Regions from separate parts of the Kluyvera chengduensis genome, predicted to be linked through region 1. Evidence: predicted binding sites of a transcription regulator. Region 1 holds the regulator's gene; the other holds the start of a gene.

Region 1 (10,163 bases):
GCGCTGGGGCAAACCGTGCTGTCAAAAGCCTGCGCCGCAGCAGGCATGGATTTCGACAGCAGTCAGGCCCACTCGGCGCTGTACGACACCGAACAGACCGCGATTCTGTTCTGCGAAATCGTCAACCGTTGGAAGCGCCTGGGCGGCTGGCCGCTGCCGATAGCGTCCGAAGAATAGCAGTATAAAAAAAAGCGACCTTCAGGTCGCTTTTTTGTTTTTGTGCCCGGTATTGGGGCGAACCGATTATTCTGCTTTCGGCTCTTCAGCGTACTTAGCAGCGGTCTCTTTAATCAGAGGCTGCAGTTCGCCGCGCTGGTACATTTCGATAATGATGTCGCAGCCGCCAACCAGCTCACCATCAACCCACAGCTGTGGGAAAGTCGGCCAGTTTGCATACTTTGGCAGCTCGGCGCGGATGTCTGGGTTCTGCAGGATGTCGACGTAAGCAAAGCGCTCGCCGCAGGCGGACAACGCCTGAACAGCCTGGGCTGAGAAACCGCAGCTTGGCAGTTTCGGGGAACCTTTCATGTACAGCAGGATTGGGTTTTCAGCGATCTGGCGCTGAATTTTTTCAATTGTCTCGCTCATTGTCTTGCTTCCTCAAACTTCTTTTTACGGCAGTAGTCTGACATTGTAACGTTTCAGACCCTGAACAGAAAATAACATTTTGTTCACGCTTTACTATTTTATCGTCTGACGCGGTAAGTTGCTTTATAAATATGAGTTTATCGGCAGGTGGGTGAAAAGCTTGCTCATTATTTGACTCATTATGTATCAAATGATGTTTTTTTTTGCAGTTGCTAACGAAACAACGTTTTATCCATAAAAACACTATTAACATTTCGTGTTTTTATGGATTAGAATCGTTGGGTTTTGTAAACCATACCTAGGCAAGGACATTTAGCCTGTATCTTACTCAGAGGGTTGTTCAGTGGCGCAGATAAAAAAATGGTCGTTCACGCTCTGTGCATTGCTGTTTACATCGTTATCCTTCACGCCGTTGGCGCATGCTACAGGGCATGCCAAAACCCCAACGGCGCAAAAGTCGCTTCCTGCAAAAAGCAGTGAACGTAAGAAAAAGAACGCGGACAATAAATCTAACGCTAAGAAAAAATCGACTCCGGTTGCCGCTAAAAAGAAAACCACCCCAGCCGTAGCGAAAAAAGCAGCGCCAGTCTCCAGCAAATCGAAAACCGCCTCCGCTAAAACCCGCGCGAAAAGCAGCGCAGTCAAAACCGCCAGCGTCACCACGACCTGCAAGGTTCGCAAGGGTCATAAGAAGGTCTGCACCACCACTCCTGTAGAGTCCAAACCAACGACCATCGCCGCTGCGCACAAAATTCGCGTGCAGAAAGTACAGAAAACCGCGATGAATAAGCTGATGGGGCAGTTAGGTAAGCCTTACCGCTGGGGTGGCAACTCCCCGCGTACCGGTTTCGATTGCAGCGGTCTGGTCTATTACGCTTATAAAGATCTGGTCAATATTCGTATCCCACGCACCGCCAACGAAATGTATCACCTGCGCGATGCGCGTCCGGTTGAACGTGGCGAGCTAGAAAGTGGCGATCTGGTTTTCTTCCGCACTCAGGGTCGCGGTACCGCCGATCACGTTGGCGTGTATGTCGGTAACGGCAAATTTATTCAGTCTCCGCGTACCGGCCAGGACATCCAGATAACCTCGCTGAGCGAAGATTATTGGGTACGTCACTACGTCGGTGCCCGCCGCGTTGTCACCCCTAAGACAATTCGTTAATCACTTACCCCGTTTGTTAATAAACGGGGTAAGCTTATCTTTTATCTCACCTTTTAATTTGCTACTCTATCCCTACTCAGTACATGGTTATTGAGTGTACAAATATAATAAGGAGAGAAGCAATGTCGTTCGAATTACCTGCATTACCGTATGCCAAAGACGCTCTGGTCCCACACATTTCCGTGGAAACGCTTGAGTATCACTATGGCAAACACCACCAGACCTATGTCACTAACCTGAACAACCTGATCAAAGGCACCGCGTTTGAAGGCAAGACGCTGGAAGAGATCGTGCGTTCTTCTGAAGGCGGCGTGTTCAACAACGCCGCGCAGGTCTGGAACCACACCTTCTACTGGAACTGCCTGGCACCAAACGCCGGTGGCGAACCAACCGGTGCAGTCGCTGAAGCCATTACCAAATCCTTCGGCAGCTTCGCTGAATTCAAAGCGCAGTTCACCGATGCCGCGGTTAAAAACTTCGGCGCTGGCTGGACCTGGCTTGTGAAGAAAGCCGACGGCTCCCTGGCTATCGTCTCTACGTCTAACGCAGCGACCCCGCTGACCACCGACGCGACGCCGCTGCTGACCGTTGACGTGTGGGAACACGCTTACTACATCGATTACCGCAACGCGCGTCCAAACTATCTGGAGCACTTCTGGGCTCTGGTTAACTGGGAATTCGTCGCTAAGAATCTGGCAGCGTAAGCAAAAAAATAACCCGGCATCGCAACGCTTCGCCGGGTTATCTCGTATCACGCAGAAGGGAGACCTTCTGCGTTTTTGTTTTTACTGGCTGGCCAGGGCTTCTTCACCGCGAGAACGTCCGCCGAGGAAAACAACCAGTAACGCCAGAGCCGCCACTATCGCCCCCATTACCGGCACGAAACTATACCCCAGACCGCCGGAGATAACCGCCCCACCCGCAACCGCACCCAGTGCGTTACCCAGGTTAAACGCCCCGATATTCACCGAGGAAGAAAGGCCTGGTGCTTCGTGAGCCACGCGCATCACGCGCATTTGCAGCGGTGGCACCACCGCGAAGGTTGCCGCACCCCAGACCACCATGCTGAACGCCGCACCTACCTGCGTTTGCGCAAGGAAAGGTATGGCCAGCATAATCACCATCAGCAAGCCGAGGAAGCCTTTCAGCGTCCCGCTCACCGAGCGGTCTGCGAATTTACCGCCAAGGTAGTTACCGATAGAGAAGCCTACGCCAATCAGCACCAGCATCAGGGTAATAAAGCCCGGAGTGGCGTGAGTGATGGTACGCAGCACCGGAGAAATATAGGTATAGAGTGTAAACATCGCGCCCGCGCCCAGCACGGTGGTTAACAGCGCTGATAGTACCTGCGGACGCACCAGCACCGACAGTTCGCGTTTCACGTCCGGTTTTTCGCCCGCCCCGCCCTTCGGCAGCGAGAACCACAGACCCAGAATCGCGATAATGCCAAGCCCGGCGGTCGCCAGGAACGACATGCGCCAGCCGATGGTTTCGCCCAGCCACGTCGCGGCAGGCACACCACCAATATTCGCGATAGTCAGCCCCATAAACATGGTGGCTACTGCGCTCGCCTGTTTATGTTTTGGCACGACACTCGCCGCCACCACCGAGCCCAGACCGAAGAATGCGCCATGATTAAGGCTGGTAATAATGCGCGACAACAGCAGCGTGGTGTAATCCGGCGCAATGGCAGAGAGCACGTTGCCGAGGGTAAAAATCGCCATCAGAAAAATCAGCGCATTACGACGAGCACGATGAGAAAGCAGCAGCGTCATCAACGGCGCACCGACCATCACGCCGACCGCATAGGCGCTGATCAGCATCCCAGCCGCAGGAATGGAGACGTCCACCCCTTTAGCGATGACCGGCAAAAGCCCCATCGGCGAGAACTCGGTGGTGCCGATGCCAAAGGCACCGACGGCTAACGCCAGTAAGGGGAAGTTAATTTTCATGCTTAAGCTCCGATTGGCCGCACCACAGACGCGGCATAAGGACATAATGCAAAAGCATGACATCAATCACAGAAAAACAGAAGTGTGCAAAACAGCAAAAGATTATTGCGAATCAGGTAATAATCTAACAGGAGGGAGCGGACGCTCCCTCGCAGAGGAATTAGTGCAGAACAGCAGTCAACGCGGCGGCGACAATCAGCGCCAGCGTAATAACGGTGGTAGAGAGCGACAGCTTAAGTTCGGTACTCATCAATTTTTTCTCCTTTTTATTTCCACAGCAAAACTGAGCTAACTCATTTTTGCACAGTATTGCGCAAAAATCTTCACAGTTTTAGCAGGATGTTGGTTTTTGCTCTTCCACTTTGCGCCAGGATAAGTCAAAATTCGACGCTTATTTATAAGCGTACCGGCCATTGACCCCCTCCTGTCGTCCTGTATCGTTTTCCCGGCGAATCGCAATCCATAAAATTGCGTCAGGGTGTGTGAAGGCAAACGTTTTCCTTTCGATTTTATCAGGGGCAGGCCAGGGTCTGGAGTGAGATGGAATGGCAACTATTAAAGATGTAGCGAAGCGCGCAAACGTTTCCACTACAACCGTATCACATGTAATTAACAAGACGCGTTTTGTGGCTGAAGAGACACGTGAAGCCGTCTGGGCGGCTATTAAAGAGCTGCACTACTCGCCAAGCGCCGTTGCCCGTAGTCTCAAGGTCAACCACACCAAATCGATTGGCTTATTGGCAACCAGCAGCGAAGCGGCCTACTTTGCCGAAATTATCGAAGCTGTTGAGAAAAACTGCTTTGAGAAAGGCTATACCCTAATTTTGGGCAACGCCTGGAACAACCTGGAAAAGCAGCGCGCCTACCTGTCAATGATGGCGCAAAAGCGCGTTGATGGCCTGCTGGTCATGTGCTCTGAATACCCAGAGTCGCTGCTGACGATGCTGGAAGAGTACCGTCACATCCCGATGGTCGTGATGGACTGGGGTGAAGCCAAAGCGGACTTTACCGACTCCGTTATCGATAACGCCTTTGAAGGGGGTTACACCGCGGGCCGTTACTTGATTGAGCGCGGGCACCGCGACATTGGCGTGATCCCAGGTCCTCTGGAGCGTAACACCGGCGCTGGCCGTCTGGCGGGCTTTATGAAGGCCATGGAAGAAGCGCAAATTAACGTGCCAGCCAACTGGATTGTGCAGGGTGACTTTGAGCCTGAGTCAGGCTATCGCGCGATGCAACAAATCCTGTCACAGCATCCGCGCCCTACCGCTATCTTCTGCGGCGGCGACATTATGGCGATGGGTGCCCTGTGTGCGGCCGATGAAATGGGGCTACGCGTACCGCAGGATATTTCGCTGATCGGTTATGACAACGTGCGCAACTCTCGTTTCTTCACCCCAGCACTGACCACTATTCATCAGCCGAAAGATTCACTCGGCGAAACGGCCTTCAATATGCTGATGGATCGTATCGTCAGCAAGCGCGAGACGTCGCAATCGATTGAGGTGCATCCGCGTCTCATCGAACGTCGCTCCGTAGCCGACGGTCCGTTCCGCGACTACCGCCGCTAAGCGTTACCCACGGACACCCTACTCGGGTGTCCGTAACCACTCTTCATTTAACGTCTCGCTATCCCCCAGATACTCCAGCAGCCAGTTCAAGGCCGGCGACGCTTCGCTTTGCTGCCACGTCAGACAACAGGCGGCATCCGGGAACGGGTTTTCAAGCTGTAACACTACCCACTCTCCGCTTTCCAGCCACGGCTGCGCCTGATGTCCAGGCACCATTGCCGCGCAAAGCCCGGCCGAGATACAGGTTTCCGCAGAGGCCCAATCCGGTACGACCACACGTTTCTGGTTATCAAGCAGCCAGGTCGTACGCTTCGGCAGAGATCGCGACGTATCTTCCCGCACCAGCGACGGCCAGTTGCGCAACACGTCGTCGCTAAGCGGACCGTCCATCCGGGCCAACGGATGCGTGCTGGCAACCACACAGTGCCAGTTGAGCATCCCCATATCGCGGAACGCGAATCGACCGCCGACCGGAATCGCCTGGGTGGCGCCAATCGCCAGCTCCACACGACCGTCAGCCAGCGCATCCCAGACGCCGTTGAATACTTCCTGGTAAACAATCAGTTCCACATCGCTGAAATGCCGATAGAAATCGACGATGAGCTGACGAGTACGCTGAGGCTTCACGATATTATCGACAGCAATTGCCAACTGTCCGCGCCAGCCGTTAGCGATTTGCTGGCACTGCTGACGGGTGATCTGCATTTTTTTGATAACAGATCGTCCTTCCTTCAAAAACCACGCCCCCGCTGGGGTGAGTTCTACGTCGCGATGACGTCGTTCAAACAGCGGCACGGCGAGCCACTCCTCAAGCTGGCGTACCGTGTAGCTCACCGCAGAAGGCACGCGGTGTAATTCCTGCGCCGCGGCGCTAAAGCTGCCGTTGCGCGCGACTGCATCAACCACTTCCAGAGAATATTCAGACCACATTTTTTGCCTTCAAATATTTTGAATCCATGACGCAAATATTAGCGTTTCACAAGCCGTTATGCACTCTCTACACTCAGCGGCATCGTTTACTCATGATAAAAAGGGCGAAGTTTATGCAACCTGGGAAAGGATTTTTAGTCTGGCTCGCGGGATTGAGCGTATTAGGATTTCTGGCCACCGATATGTATCTCCCGGCTTTTGCCGCCATTCAGGAAGACCTGCAAACGCCGGCCTCCGCCGTTAGTGCGAGCCTCAGCCTGTTTCTGGCCGGCTTCGCCGTCGCACAACTGTTGTGGGGACCGCTGTCGGATCGCTATGGTCGTAAGCCTATTCTGTTGACGGGGTTAACCATTTTTGCGGTCGGCTGCATCGGTATGCTGTGGGTGCGCGATGGCACCACGCTGTTAGTGCTGCGCTTTGTACAGGCCGTTGGTGTCTGTGCCGCCGCGGTGACCTGGCAGGCAATGGTCACCGATTACTATCCGGCCCAGCGTACTAACCGTATTTTTGCCACCATCATGCCGCTGGTTGGGCTATCACCGGCGCTCGCCCCGCTGCTGGGTAGCTGGCTGCTGGCACACTTTGACTGGCAGGCTATTTTCGCCACGCTGTTTATTATCACGCTGCTTCTGATGCTGCCCGCATTCCGCCTGAAACCGGCCCACAAAAAGCACGCGGTGAGCGAAGATAAGCTCACCTTTATGCGTCTGTTACGCAGCAAAGACTATCGCGGCAACGTGCTTATCTACGCCGCCTGTTCGGCAAGCTTCTTCGCCTGGCTTACCGGTTCGCCGTTTATTCTCCATGAGATGGGCTACAGCCCAACGGTAATTGGCCTGAGCTATGTACCGCAAACCATCGCCTTCCTGATTGGCGGCTACGGCTGTCGCGCCGCGCTACAAAAATGGCGTGGGGCACAAATGCTGCCATGGCTTTTGGTTATATACGCGCTGAGCGTGGTGGGCACCTGGGCCGTAGGTCTGGCAGAAAATGCGTCACTGACCGCCCTGCTGATTCCATTCTGCGTGATGGCCATTGCGAACGGCGCTATTTATCCAATCGTCGTCGCACAGGCTCTGAAGCCGTTCCCGCAGGCAACGGGGCGCGCCGCCGCGCTGCAGAACACGCTGCAATTAGGGCTGTGCTTCCTTGCAAGCCTGGCGGTATCTACGCTGATTGCAACACCGCTGTTGACCACCACCAGCGTCATGCTAGTCACCGTGCTGCTTGCTGGCGTCGGTTACAAAATTCAGCTGGCCGCGCGCCGCGCTGAGCGCGATGTAGAACACGCGACTTCCCACGCCTAAACATCATTCATATCAATATCCCAGGAAATGATTAGGGCGCTAAGATTTTTAGTTGAATCAACAAACTTAGCGTCCTATACTGGATCCGCATCACATAAATAATATAGATTGAACTTATTAAGCGGGAGCAGGATAGCTTCCCGTTGAACCATGGATTGGCTTTCGGCAAGGGATTCTTCCCTTCCTCTGTGCTACGTCGGATAGCAGGCTCACGAATTTCGTGAGATTTCTCACAAACCCATAAAAAGCGTCTACGCTGTTTTAAGGTTCTGATCATCAGGTCGGGATGGAGAAGCTATGAGCTCATCGTGTATAGAAGAAGTAAATGTACCGGATGACGACTGGTATCGTATCGTTAGCGAGCTGCTAAGCCGAGCAGGCATTGAAATTAACGGCAATGCTTCCTGCGATATTCAAGTCAAAAATCCGCGTTTGTTTAAACGTGTTTTACAAGAAGGTTCGCTGGGTCTTGGCGAAAGTTATATGGACGGTTGGTGGGAATGCGATCGTCTGGATATCTTTTTCGACAAGGTACTGCGCGCCGGATTAGAAACGCAACTCCCTCACAATATTAAAGACACGCTTCGCATTGTCGGCGCCCGTCTGTTTAACCTACAAAGTCGTAAGCGCGCCTGGCAGGTCGGTAAAGAACACTACGACCTCGGCAACGATCTCTTTAGCCGTATGCTTGACCCGTTTATGCAGTATTCCTGCGGCTACTGGAAAGATGCGCAGACGCTGGAACAGGCTCAGGAAGCCAAACTGAACCTTATCTGTCAGAAATTACAACTCCAACCCGGCATGAAAGTCCTGGATATCGGCTGCGGCTGGGGCGGTCTGGCGGAATTTATGGCCAGAAATTACGGCGTGAGCGTTAAGGGCGTGACGATTTCAGCGGAACAGCAAAAAATGGCGCAGGCGCGCTGTGAAGGGCTGGATGTCGAAATACTGCTACAGGATTATCGCGACCTTCACGATCAGTTTGACCGCATTGTTTCCGTCGGGATGTTCGAGCACGTTGGTCCGAAAAACTACGATACCTATTTCACCGTCGTCGACAGAAATCTTAAGCCCGACGGCCTGTTTTTGCTGCACACCATTGGCTCGAAAACAACGGACAATAATGTCGATCCCTGGATAGACAAATACATCTTTCCGAATGGCTGTTTACCCTCAGTACGCCAGATTGCGCACGCCAGCGAACCTCACTTTGTGATGGAAGACTGGCACAACTTTGGCGCTGACTACGATACGACGTTGATGGCATGGCATGAGCGCTTCCTCGAATGCTGGCCGGAAATCGCAGACAACTATTCTGAACGATTCAAACGCATGTTTAGCTACTATCTCAACGCCTGCGCGGGTGCGTTCCGTGCCCGAGATATACAGCTTTGGCAGGTAATGTTCTCACGCGGCGTAGAGCACGGTTTGCGCGTCGCCCGATGAAAACGAACAAGGCCCGGAGCACACCGCCCCGGGCCTTTTTTATGCCTACTCCGCGTCAGCCTGCTGCGCCGCCGCTTCTTTTGCCGCCATCACGCGCTCAACGGTATCGACTACCGCCTGCGTTTGCGGATCGATTTCAATGTTGACGCGATCGCCCAGGCGTTTTTTGCCAAGCGTCGTGCGCTCCAGCGTTTCCGGGATCAGGTGGACGCAGAAACGCGTCGCCGTCACTTCACCGACCGTCAGGCTGATGCCGTCAATACCGATAAAGCCCTTATACAGGACATACTTCATCAGCGTCGGATCCTGAATTTTAAACCAGATCTGCTTATTGTTTTCGGAGGTCAGGATTTTTGACACTTCCGCCGTGGTCATAATATGACCGGACATTAAATGACCGCCAATTTCATCGCTGAATTTCGCCGCGCGCTCAACGTTCACGAGGTCGCCCTCTTTCACATCGCCAAGGTTAGTGATGCGCAGCGTCTCTTTCATCAGATCAAAACTTATCTGGTCGCCGTTAATTTCCGTCACCGTTAAGCAGCAGCCGTTGTGCGAAACCGATGCGCCCGTCTCAAGACCCGCCAGCATGTGTTCCGGCAGCGCCACAACGTGGGTACGGAAGTTCGGTTTCTCATCAATGGACACGATTTTTGCCGTGCCCTGCACAATACCAGTGAACATGCAGTTAACTCCTGTTGATAATCATTACGGTACGTCTACCGATTCGTCTGCTACGCACAATAGCAGTTGATAAAACAGGTTGCTACCTTCCCCGGCCCTCCTCTTATTTTTTGACTAGATTAAAAGCAAATCCTCGCTACAATGATGGAGCAAATCCTCTATTTATTCTTCTTGCTGCCGGTTAAGGCGGCTTTTCTGTCTCCCGTACCCGGCGTACGGCGAGAATAAATAACAACAATACAGGTGTTCACGTGCAGAAGTACTTTAGTGAAGCGCGGCAGTTATTAGCGCTGGCTATCCCGGTTATCCTCGCGCAGGTTGCCCAAACCTCGATGGGCTTTGTCGATACGGTCATGGCAGGCGGCTACAGCGCTACCGACATGGCTGCCGTCGCCATCGGGACCTCTATCTGGTTGCCAGCCATCCTCTTTGGTCACGGCTTACTGCTGGCCCTCACTCCGGTGATTGCCCAGCTCAACGGTTCCGGTCGTCGCGACCGCATTGCGCAGCAGGTACGCCA
Region 2 (10,163 bases), on a different contig from region 1:
GCATGGGCGTATCGGTAATCTGGTCTTCGGCGCGCGTGACGCCAAAACCGGCGCGGCAGGGTCGTTAATCGACGTGCTGCATCATCCAGGAATGAACCACCGGGTAGAGATAACCGAAGGGGTGCTGGCTGAGGAATGTTCCACGATGCTCAGCGACTTCTTCCGTTATCGTCGTCAGCAGCAAAAGGCGCTCAGACAGGCGCAAAAGGGTAGCTAGTTTTTCGAGGTGAAGCGCAGCAGCGGTGATTCGTTGTTATCGCGGTCACCGCGACGCAGGAACGAAAAAATACCTGTGTCGTTTTCACTGTGCTGTAACTCATGTGGCGATACCGCCGGATAGGCTTCCGCTATCGCCATCTCCTCCGTCGCTTTCTTCTCTTTTTCCTGCAAATAGCCCACCAGGCTAATCTGGTACTTACGGATGTTTTCCACGTAAGCATAGGCCTCGTGCCCGCGGGCGTAGCCGTAGGTGAGTTTGCTGTACCAGGGTTTCTGGCTGAGCAGCGGCAGCCGCTGTTTGACGTCGGCCCAGCTATCCGGATTGCCTTTCTGCTTCGCTGTCAGCGCGCGGGCATCGAGCATATGCGCGTAGCCCATATTATAAGCCGCCAGTGCAAACCAGATTTTTTCATCCTGCGGTACGCTGTCCGGCACTTTGCTCATCATATCCTGTAGATAGCGCATCCCGCCGCTGATGCTCTGCTCGGCATCGGTACGGTCGCTCAATCCCAGACTCTGCGCGGTATTTTTGGTCAGCATCATCAGGCCGCGCACGCCGGTAGGTGAGGTGGCAAGCGGGTCCCAATGCGATTCCTGATAAGAGATGGCGGCGAGCAGTTTCCAGTCGATTTCGCTCGCGTACTTTTCAAATAGCGGCTGCAGGTCTGGCAGTACGCTATCGACCGCGCGCAGGAACGAGCGGGTATCGACATAGTCGAAATCGTCGCCGTGGCCGAGGTACTTCTCTTCCAGGCGGGCAAGGGTGCCGTCTTCATTAATATTATTGAAGAAGTCGAGCATGGCCGCAGAGAGCGTATTGTCGTCATCCTGCAGGCTAAACCAGGTGACCGGTTGCTCGTCGGTGACGTCAAGAGCCACCGCAAGCTCCGGATGAACGCGCTGGAACAGGCCGATAGCCACCGAGTCGGCGATGGTGTAGTCGAGCTTACCGTCGATAACCGCCTGCATCAGGTCGGCTGAACTGCGTTTTACGTCAACGGTCCAGGATAGGTCCGGATATTTCTGCGCCTGCAGATTTTGCAGATCGCTGATAACTACCTGACCCGGGGCAATGGTCAGTTGGTCGGCCGTGACATTGCTGAGGTTTCTTGGACGCGTGCTGCCAACGCGGTAAACCAACTGCTGTGAAACCGAATAGTACGTCGGTCCCGCCTGATAACTTTTGATGCGCTCGCTGTTATAGACCAGACCGGCAGCCAGCATATCGGCATCCCCATGGTCTAAATCATCAAACAGCTGGCTGATGTTATGCCGAACCGTGACTTTCAGCTTCACGCCCAGGTAATCGGCGAACTGTTGGGCGAGCTCATAATCGAGCCCGTAGTCTTTATCATTGACGGTGGTGTAGGTCAGCGGGGACTGTATGGTACTGACGCGCAGCTCCCCCCGCTCTTTGATCGCGGCGATACGATTCTCTGGTTTGCCAAACCAGGGAATTGAGGGCCAAAGCGCCGCCGCGAGCAGCAGCGTAACAAGGCCAATGAGCAGGTAATTAATCTTTAACTTTTTCAAATAGTTAATTCACTGCGTTGCCAGAGGAGAAACCAGATAATTTAATGCGTTATGACAGAATGAGCGGCATTTTGCTTAACATTGCGCCAGTTGGCAACTTATTCGAGAGATACGTCACATCTATTGATAAAGAAAAGAGATGCGTTTATTTCGACGCAAACGGTTTCGTATGGGCGCAGGATTCTCTATAATAGCGCCCGTTCTCCCCCATTGCGCACACTGAAAGCTGAGAAGACGAGAGACTTATGATGGAAATTCTGCGTGGTTCGCCTGCACTGTCTGCATTTCGTATTAACAAACTGCTGACGCGGTTTCAGGCAGCCAACCTCCCGGTAAGCAATATTTACGCCGAGTATGTCCATTTTGCTGACCTGGACGCGCCGCTTAATCAAGAAGAGCGAGCCCGACTTGAGCGACTGTTGCAGTATGGCCCAAGCCTTAATAGCCATAACCCAACCGGTAAACTGCTGCTCGTCACCCCTCGCCCTGGCACCATCTCCCCCTGGTCTTCAAAAGCTACCGATATCGCCCACAACTGCGGTTTAGCGCAGGTTCTGCGCCTGGAGCGCGGCGTGGCGTACTACATTGACGCTGCCAGCCTGACCGCTGAGCAGGTGAGCGTGGTGGCGGCTGAACTGCACGACCGCATGATGGAGAGCGTATTTGACTCGCTGCAGGACGCTGAAAAACTGTTTGCCCACCATCAGCCGGCACCGGTTGCTAGCGTGGATCTGCTGGGGCAGGGGCGTCAGGCGCTGATTGATGCCAACATTCGTCTGGGTCTGGCGCTGGCGGACGATGAGATTGACTACCTGCAGGATGCGTTTACCAAACTGGGTCGCAACCCGAACGACATCGAGCTCTACATGTTCGCCCAGGCGAACTCCGAGCACTGTCGTCACAAGATTTTTAACGCCGATTGGATTATCGACGGTAAACAGCAGCCGAAGTCGCTGTTTAAGATGATCAAAAACACCTTTGAAACCACGCCGGATCACGTGCTGTCTGCTTATAAAGACAACGCCGCGGTGATGGAAGGCTCTGAAGTCGGCCGTTACTTTGCCGACCACAAAACCGGCCGCTACGATTTCCATCAGGAACCTGCGCATATCCTGATGAAGGTCGAAACCCATAACCACCCGACGGCTATCTCTCCATGGCCGGGCGCGGCAACCGGCTCCGGCGGGGAAATCCGCGATGAAGGCGCAACCGGTCGCGGTGCCAAGCCAAAAGCGGGGCTGGTGGGCTTCTCCGTTTCCAACCTGCGTATTCCTGGCTTTGAACAGCCGTGGGAAGAAGACTTCGGCAAGCCGGATCGTATCGTTACCGCGCTGGACATCATGACCGACGGCCCACTGGGCGGCGCGGCGTTCAACAACGAATTCGGTCGCCCGGCGCTGACCGGCTACTTCCGTACCTACGAAGAAAAAGTGAACAGCCACAACGGCGAAGAGCTGCGCGGCTATCACAAACCAATCATGCTGGCGGGCGGGATCGGCAACATCCGCGCCGATCACGTACAGAAAGGCGAGATCGTGGTGGGCGCGAAGCTGATCGTGCTCGGTGGCCCGGCGATGAATATCGGCCTGGGCGGCGGTGCAGCCTCTTCAATGGCTTCCGGCCAGTCTGACGCTGACCTCGACTTCGCTTCCGTACAGCGCGACAACCCGGAAATGGAACGCCGCTGCCAGGAAGTTATCGACCGCTGCTGGCAATTGGGCGATGCCAACCCGATTCTGTTTATCCACGACGTGGGCGCAGGCGGCCTGTCTAACGCCATGCCGGAGCTGGTGAGCGACGGCGGACGCGGCGGTAAATTCCAGCTGCGCGACATCCTGAGCGATGAACCGGGGATGAGCCCGCTGGAAATCTGGTGTAACGAATCCCAGGAACGCTACGTGCTGGCGGTGGCCGCTGACCAGCTTCCGCTGTTCGATGAACTGTGTAAGCGTGAACGCGCGCCGTACGCGGTCATCGGTGAAGCTACCGAAGAGAAGCACCTGACGCTCAGCGACAGCCACTTCGACAATCAGCCAATCGACATGCCGCTTGATGTGCTGCTCGGCAAAACGCCGAAGATGACCCGCGACGTGCAGACGCTGAAAGCGAAGGGCGAAGCGCTTGCCCGTGAACAGATTACGATTGCCGATGCGGTGAACCGCGTACTGCACCTGCCAACCGTCGCGGAGAAAACCTTCCTCGTGACCATCGGCGACCGTACCGTCACCGGTATGGTCGCGCGCGACCAGATGGTTGGTCCGTGGCAGATCCCGGTAGCGAACTGCGCGGTGACCACCGCCAGCCTCGACAGCTACTACGGCGAAGCGATGTCTATCGGCGAACGTGCGCCGGTTGCGCTGCTGGACTTTGCCGCTTCCGCCCGTCTGGCGGTAGGTGAAGCGCTGACTAACATCGCTGCGACCCAGATTGGCAACATCAAACACATTAAGCTCTCGGCAAACTGGATGTCAGCCGCAGGTCACCCAGGCGAAGACGCTGGTCTGTACGAAGCGGTGAAGGCGATTGGCGAAGAGATGTGTCCGCAGTTGGGCCTGACCATTCCGGTGGGCAAAGACTCCATGTCGATGAAAACCCGCTGGCAGGAAGGCAACGAGCAGCGCGAAATGACCTCGCCGCTGTCGCTGGTGATTTCCGCCTTTGCTCGCGTTGAAGATGTGCGTCACACCATCACGCCGCAGCTGGTCACTGAAGACAACGCCCTGCTGCTGATTGACCTCGGTAAAGGTCATAATGCGCTGGGTGCGACCGCGCTGGCGCAGGTTTACCGCCAGCTGGGCGACAAGCCAGCCGACGTGCGCGATGTCGCGCAGCTGAAAGGCTTCTACGAGGCGATTCAGGCGCTGGTCGCACAGCGTAAGCTGCTGGCCTACCACGACCGTTCCGACGGCGGCCTGCTGGTGACGCTGGCGGAGATGGCCTTTGCCGGTCACTGCGGCGTGGAAGCCGACGTGGCAACCCTCGGCGACGATCGTCTGGCGGCGCTGTTCAACGAAGAGCTGGGCGCGGTGATTCAGGTGCGTGCCGCTGACCGCGAAGCGGTAGAGGCGATTCTGGCGGCCAACGGCCTGGCAGACTGCGTACACTTCCTCGGTAAAGCCGTGGAAGGCGACCGCTTCACCCTGACCGCCAACGGTCAGTCGGTATTCAGCGAAAGCCGCACTACGCTGCGTATGTGGTGGGCAGAAACCACCTGGCAGATGCAGCGTCTGCGTGATAACCCAGAGTGTGCCGATCAGGAACACGACGCGAAAGCCAATGATAACGACCCGGGCCTCAACGTGAAGCTCACCTTCGATATCGCGGCTGATGTCGCAGCACCTTACATCTCCACCGGTGCGCGTCCGAAAGTGGCGGTACTGCGCGAGCAGGGCGTGAACTCTCACGTTGAGATGGCGGCTGCTTTCCACCGTGCGGGCTTTGATGCCATCGACGTACACATGAGTGACCTGCTTGCTGGGCGTACCGGTCTGGCAGACTTCCAGGCGCTGGTGGCCTGCGGTGGCTTCTCCTACGGTGACGTACTGGGCGCGGGGGAAGGCTGGGCAAAATCCATCCTGTTCAACAACCGCGTACGCGACGAGTTTGCGACCTTCTTCCACCGTCCGCAGACGCTGGCATTGGGCGTGTGTAACGGCTGCCAGATGATGTCTAACCTGCATGAGCTGATCCCAGGCAGCGACCTGTGGCCGCGCTTTGTGCGTAACCAGTCCGACCGCTTTGAAGCGCGCTTCAGCCTAGTGGAAGTGGCCAGCAGCCCATCGCTGCTGCTCGCCGGTATGGAAGGTTCTCGCATGCCAATCGCCGTTTCTCACGGTGAAGGCCATGTAGAAGTTCGCGACGGTGCGCATCTGGCTCAGCTTGAAAGCAAAGGGCTGGTGGCGCTGCGCTTCGTGGATAACTTCGGTAAAGTCACCGAAGCTTATCCGGCGAACCCGAACGGCTCGCCAAACGGGATCACCGCCGTGACCAACGAAAGCGGTCGCGTCACCATTATGATGCCGCACCCGGAGCGCGTGTTCCGTACGGTCTCCAACTCCTGGCACCCGGAAAACTGGGGCGAGGACAGCCCGTGGATGCGTATCTTCCGCAATGCGCGTAAGCAGCTTGGTTAAGACTAACGCTTAACGTATCAAGCCCCTCCTGGTGAGGGGCTTTTTTATAGGTAGGCCGAATAGGGCGTTTACGCCGCCATCCGGCAATATGCGCAGATTTGCCTGATGGCGCTGCGCTTATCAGGCCTACATTAAGGCGTTGTTATCGAGAGTGTCGGGAAACCCCGACATAGAGAGGGTTGCGGTGTCGCCAAATGGAGACATTTAACGTGATGATTTATATGTTATTTTTAATTATCGATTTTAGGTGTTGCTAATTAGCGACAAAAAGCCCAAAACCCGTTCAGCAACGAACAATATGATAATTGGTATATTTTCTATATTTATCATTATGTTAATTTATTGTTTTGTATTGTGGCACGCATCGTGCATAATATTAACCAGTGGCTCATTCACCTTCTTATGTCAGCCCCTTCGGGACGTGCTACATAAACTTCGAATGACGCACAACAAGGTGCCTGCCGTCCAGCAACTGATAATAGCGATGCTTTATCAACCATCGGGCGAAACGTTGAGTTAGGCACCGCCTTATTCCATAACAAAGCCGGGCTTCTGCCCGGCTTTGTTATTTCTGGCCTTTCCCTCATCGATAACCTCAGTTAGCATTCCGTTACGTTGATTGACTGAGACCTCTCTTTTGAAACGCCTCTCGCTTTCCCCACGATCGCTTCGCCAACTGGTGACGCTGGCTTTCCTGCTGATTCTGCTGCCGCTGCTGGTGCTTGCCTGGCAGGCATGGCAAAGCCTCAACATGCTCAGCGCTCAGGCTGAACAGACCAACCGCACCACGCTGATGGATGCCCGACGCAGCGAAGCGATGGCGAACGTCGCACTGGATATGGAGCGTAGCTATCGCCAGTACTGCGTGCTGGATGATCCGACGCTGGCGAAGGTGTACCAGAGCCAGCGTAAGCGCTATAGCGACATGCTGGAGGCGCACGCGGGCGTGCTGCCTGATGACACGCTGTATCAGCGTCTGCGGCAGAATCTTCATGACCTGACGACCCTCCAGTGCACCAACAGCGGCCCGGAAAAGCTGGCGGTGATGAAGCTCGAAGCGTTTTCCAGCGCTAACGGCGAGCTGGTGCAGGCGACCCGCACCGTGGTCTTCTCTCGTGGACAACAGTTACAGCAAGCGATTGCCGAGCGCGGCCAGTTCTTTGGCTGGCAGGCGCTGGTGCTGTTTCTTGTAAGCCTGGCGATGGTGCTGCTGTTTACCCGTATGATTATCGGCCCGGTGAAGGGCATTGAGAGCATGATTAACCGTCTGGGCGAAGGGCAATCGCTGGACGGTGAAGTGATGTTCCGAGGCCCGCGGGAATTGCGATCCGTTGGGCAGCGTATTATCTGGCTCAGCGACCGGCTCTCCTGGCTGGAGTCGCAGCGCCACCAGTTTCTGCGTCACCTCTCCCACGAACTGAAAACGCCGCTGGCCAGCATGCGCGAGGGCACCGAGCTGTTAGCCGACCAGGTTGTCGGCCCGCTGACGGCGGAGCAAAAAGAGGTGGTGGATATTCTCGACAGCAGCAGCCGCAACCTACAAACCCTGATTGAACAACTGCTGGACTACAATCGTAAACTCAGTGAAACCACCGTACGCATGGAGTACGTGGCGCTGGCGCCGCTGGTGGAGATGGTGGTTTCTGCGCACAGTCTCCCGGCACGGGCTAAACTGATGCACACGCAGGTTGACCTACAGGCGCCAGCTTGCCTGGCTGAACCGACGCTTCTGATGAATGCGTTGGATAATCTCTACTCGAATGCGGTGCACTATGGCACTGAATCCGGTAACATTTATCTTCGTAGCCATCGGGATGGTGCGCGGATAGCCATAGACGTTATCAATACCGGTACGCCGATCCCGGACGGCGAAAAATTAATGATTTTCGAGCCTTTCTATCAGGGCAGCCATCAGCGCAAAGGTGCGGTGAAGGGAAGCGGCCTGGGGTTAAGCCTTGCGCGTGACTCCGTTCGGAAAATGCACGGAGAGCTTCAGCTTCTCGACACCCAGGACGGCAACGTCTGTTTTCGTATTGAGCTTCCCGTACCTGGGCTTGAAAAAACAATCACATGAATCGAAATCGAGTCACTATGCCCCAATTTTTAGCACGGACAAGTCGGTTGCCACGGCGGTGGTGCGGCGGGTTATTTGGGCTCGCCTGCCTGATGCTTTCCGGCTGTAATAGTACGCTGACGCCACACAGCCTCGGCAATAGTACCGAAAGCGGCGAACCGCGCCAGCAGGTCGCGGATTATCTGTCGACCAACTGTGATGATATCTGGTCGCTGGACGGCGACACCGCAGAGAACAACCCCCTTTACTGGCTGCGCAGCGTAGACTGCGCCAACCGTCTATCGGCAGCGCGCGCGCGCGCCGAAGCCAGCCCGCTGACAACGGATACCTGGCAGGGCGCGTTGAAGCGCGGCATCCTGCTGGCGAACGCCAAAATTACCCCGACCGAGCGTCGGCAGGTGGTCACGGCGATTGATACCCTCAGCCCGCAAATACCGGTTCGCATTCGCCCGCTTTATCAGCTCTGGCGCGATGGACAGGTGTTACAGCTGTCGCTGTCTGATGAACGTCAGCGATACAGCAAGCTGCAGGAGACCAGCGACGGACAACTGGATGCGCTGCGCTTACAACAGCAGCAGCTACAGGGCGAACTGGATTTAACCACCCGCAAGTTGCAAAACCTGACGGATATCGAACGCCAACTCTCCACCCGTAAACCGGGCGCTGATATGTCTCACGGCGCGGCAGCTGACGAGGATAAACATGACCAACCGTAAACCCGCGCACCTGCTGCTGGTGGATGATGACCCCGGCTTGCTGAAACTCCTCGGGATGCGTCTGACCAGCGAAGGCTATCGGGTTGTTACGGCAGAAAGCGGCCAGCAGGGGCTGCGAGTGCTGGCGAAAGAGCGCATCGACCTGGTGATAAGCGACCTGCGCATGGACGAGATGGACGGCCTGCAGCTGTTCAGCGAAATTCAGAAAGTACAGCCGGGAATGCCGGTCATTATCCTGACTGCCCACGGCTCAATTCCAGAAGCGGTCTCGGCGACCCAGCAGGGCGTGTTCAGCTTCCTCACCAAACCGGTGGATAAAGACGCGCTTTATAAAGCCATCGACGAAGCGCTGGAGCGCACGTCACCGGCAAACGATGAGCGGTGGCGGGAAGCGATCGTCACCCGCAGTCCGCTGATGCTGCGTCTGCTTGAACAAGCGCAGATGGTGGCGCAGTCCGACGTCAGCGTGCTGATTAACGGCCAGAGCGGCACCGGTAAAGAGATTCTGGCGCAGGCCATTCACAATGCCAGCCCACGCCACGCCAAGCCGTTTGTGGCCATCAACTGTGGTGCGCTGCCGGAGCAACTGCTGGAGTCTGAACTGTTTGGCCACGCGCGCGGCGCGTTTACCGGTGCGGTCAGCCACCGGGAAGGCTTGTTCCAGGCGGCGGAAGGCGGCACGCTGTTTCTTGATGAAATTGGCGATATGCCCGCGCCGCTGCAGGTGAAACTGCTGCGCGTACTACAGGAGCGCAAGGTGCGGCCGCTCGGCAGCAACCGTGACCTCGACATCAACGTGCGCATTGTCTCCGCCACCCACCGGGATCTGCCGAAAGCGATGGCTCGCGGTGAGTTCCGTGAAGATCTCTTCTACCGCCTGAACGTGGTGAATCTCAAGATCCCAACCCTTGCCGAGCGCACCGAAGATATTCCGCTGCTGGCAAACTACCTGCTGCGCCAGGCGGCGGATCGCCATAAGCCGTTCGTTCGCGCTTTTTCTACCGATGCGATGAAGCGTCTGATGGCCGCGAACTGGCCTGGCAACGTGCGCCAGTTGGTCAACGTGATTGAGCAATGCGTGGCACTGACTTCATCGCCGGTTATCAGCGATGCGCTGGTTGAACAGGCGTTGGAAGGTGAGAACACCGCGCTGCCCACCTTCGTGGAAGCGCGCAATCAGTTTGAACTCAACTACCTGCGCAAGCTGCTGCAAATTACCAAAGGTAACGTCACTCATGCGGCACGTATGGCCGGACGAAACCGCACGGAGTTCTACAAATTGCTCTCCCGACATGAACTGGATGCGAACGACTTTAAAGAGTAGCACCCGAAATACGTCTGATTTATGATACGGTAAGCAACCGGTTACGCGATAAAAACGACAGGAACACCATGAAAAAGATTGATGCGATTATTAAACCCTTCAAACTCGATGACGTACGTGAAGCGCTGGCGGAAGTTGGCATCACCGGGATGACGGTAACGGAA

Evidence for each region. Region 1 encodes PurR, which represses purine synthesis genes. Its sites were predicted from a motif close to CANGCAAACGTTTGCNTG; they were not measured.
Region 2: purL (phosphoribosylformylglycinamidine synthase) is a predicted target of PurR. The motif match lies at 1,905-1,922, and genes of this name have one in related genera.

Annotation. Positions count from the first base shown of each region.
Region 1 covers NZ_JBIQOI010000002.1:109,562-119,724, forward strand. Annotated here, with positions in the region: gene rnt (ribonuclease T) at 1-177, shown strand, start outside; gene ACH1XZ_RS06125 (Grx4 family monothiol glutaredoxin) at 244-588, opposite strand; gene ACH1XZ_RS06130 (C40 family peptidase) at 932-1,753, shown strand; gene sodB (superoxide dismutase [Fe]) at 1,876-2,457, shown strand; gene ACH1XZ_RS06140 (MFS transporter) at 2,539-3,705, opposite strand; gene cydH (cytochrome bd-I oxidase subunit CydH) at 3,866-3,955, opposite strand; gene purR (HTH-type transcriptional repressor PurR) at 4,251-5,276, shown strand; gene punR (DNA-binding transcriptional activator PunR) at 5,295-6,206, opposite strand; gene punC (purine nucleoside transporter PunC) at 6,320-7,513, shown strand; gene cfa (cyclopropane fatty acyl phospholipid synthase) at 7,811-8,959, shown strand; gene ACH1XZ_RS06170 (riboflavin synthase subunit alpha) at 9,005-9,643, opposite strand; gene mdtK (MdtK family multidrug efflux MATE transporter) at 9,895-10,163, shown strand, end outside.
Region 2 covers NZ_JBIQOI010000001.1:30,230-40,392, forward strand. Annotated here, with positions in the region: gene tadA (tRNA adenosine(34) deaminase TadA) at 1-217, shown strand, start outside; gene mltF (membrane-bound lytic murein transglycosylase MltF) at 214-1,752, opposite strand; gene purL (phosphoribosylformylglycinamidine synthase) at 1,998-5,885, shown strand; gene ACH1XZ_RS00175 (sensor histidine kinase) at 6,523-7,959, shown strand; gene qseG (two-component system QseEF-associated lipoprotein QseG) at 7,977-8,675, shown strand; gene glrR (two-component system response regulator GlrR) at 8,662-9,999, shown strand; gene glnB (nitrogen regulatory protein P-II) at 10,068-10,163, shown strand, end outside.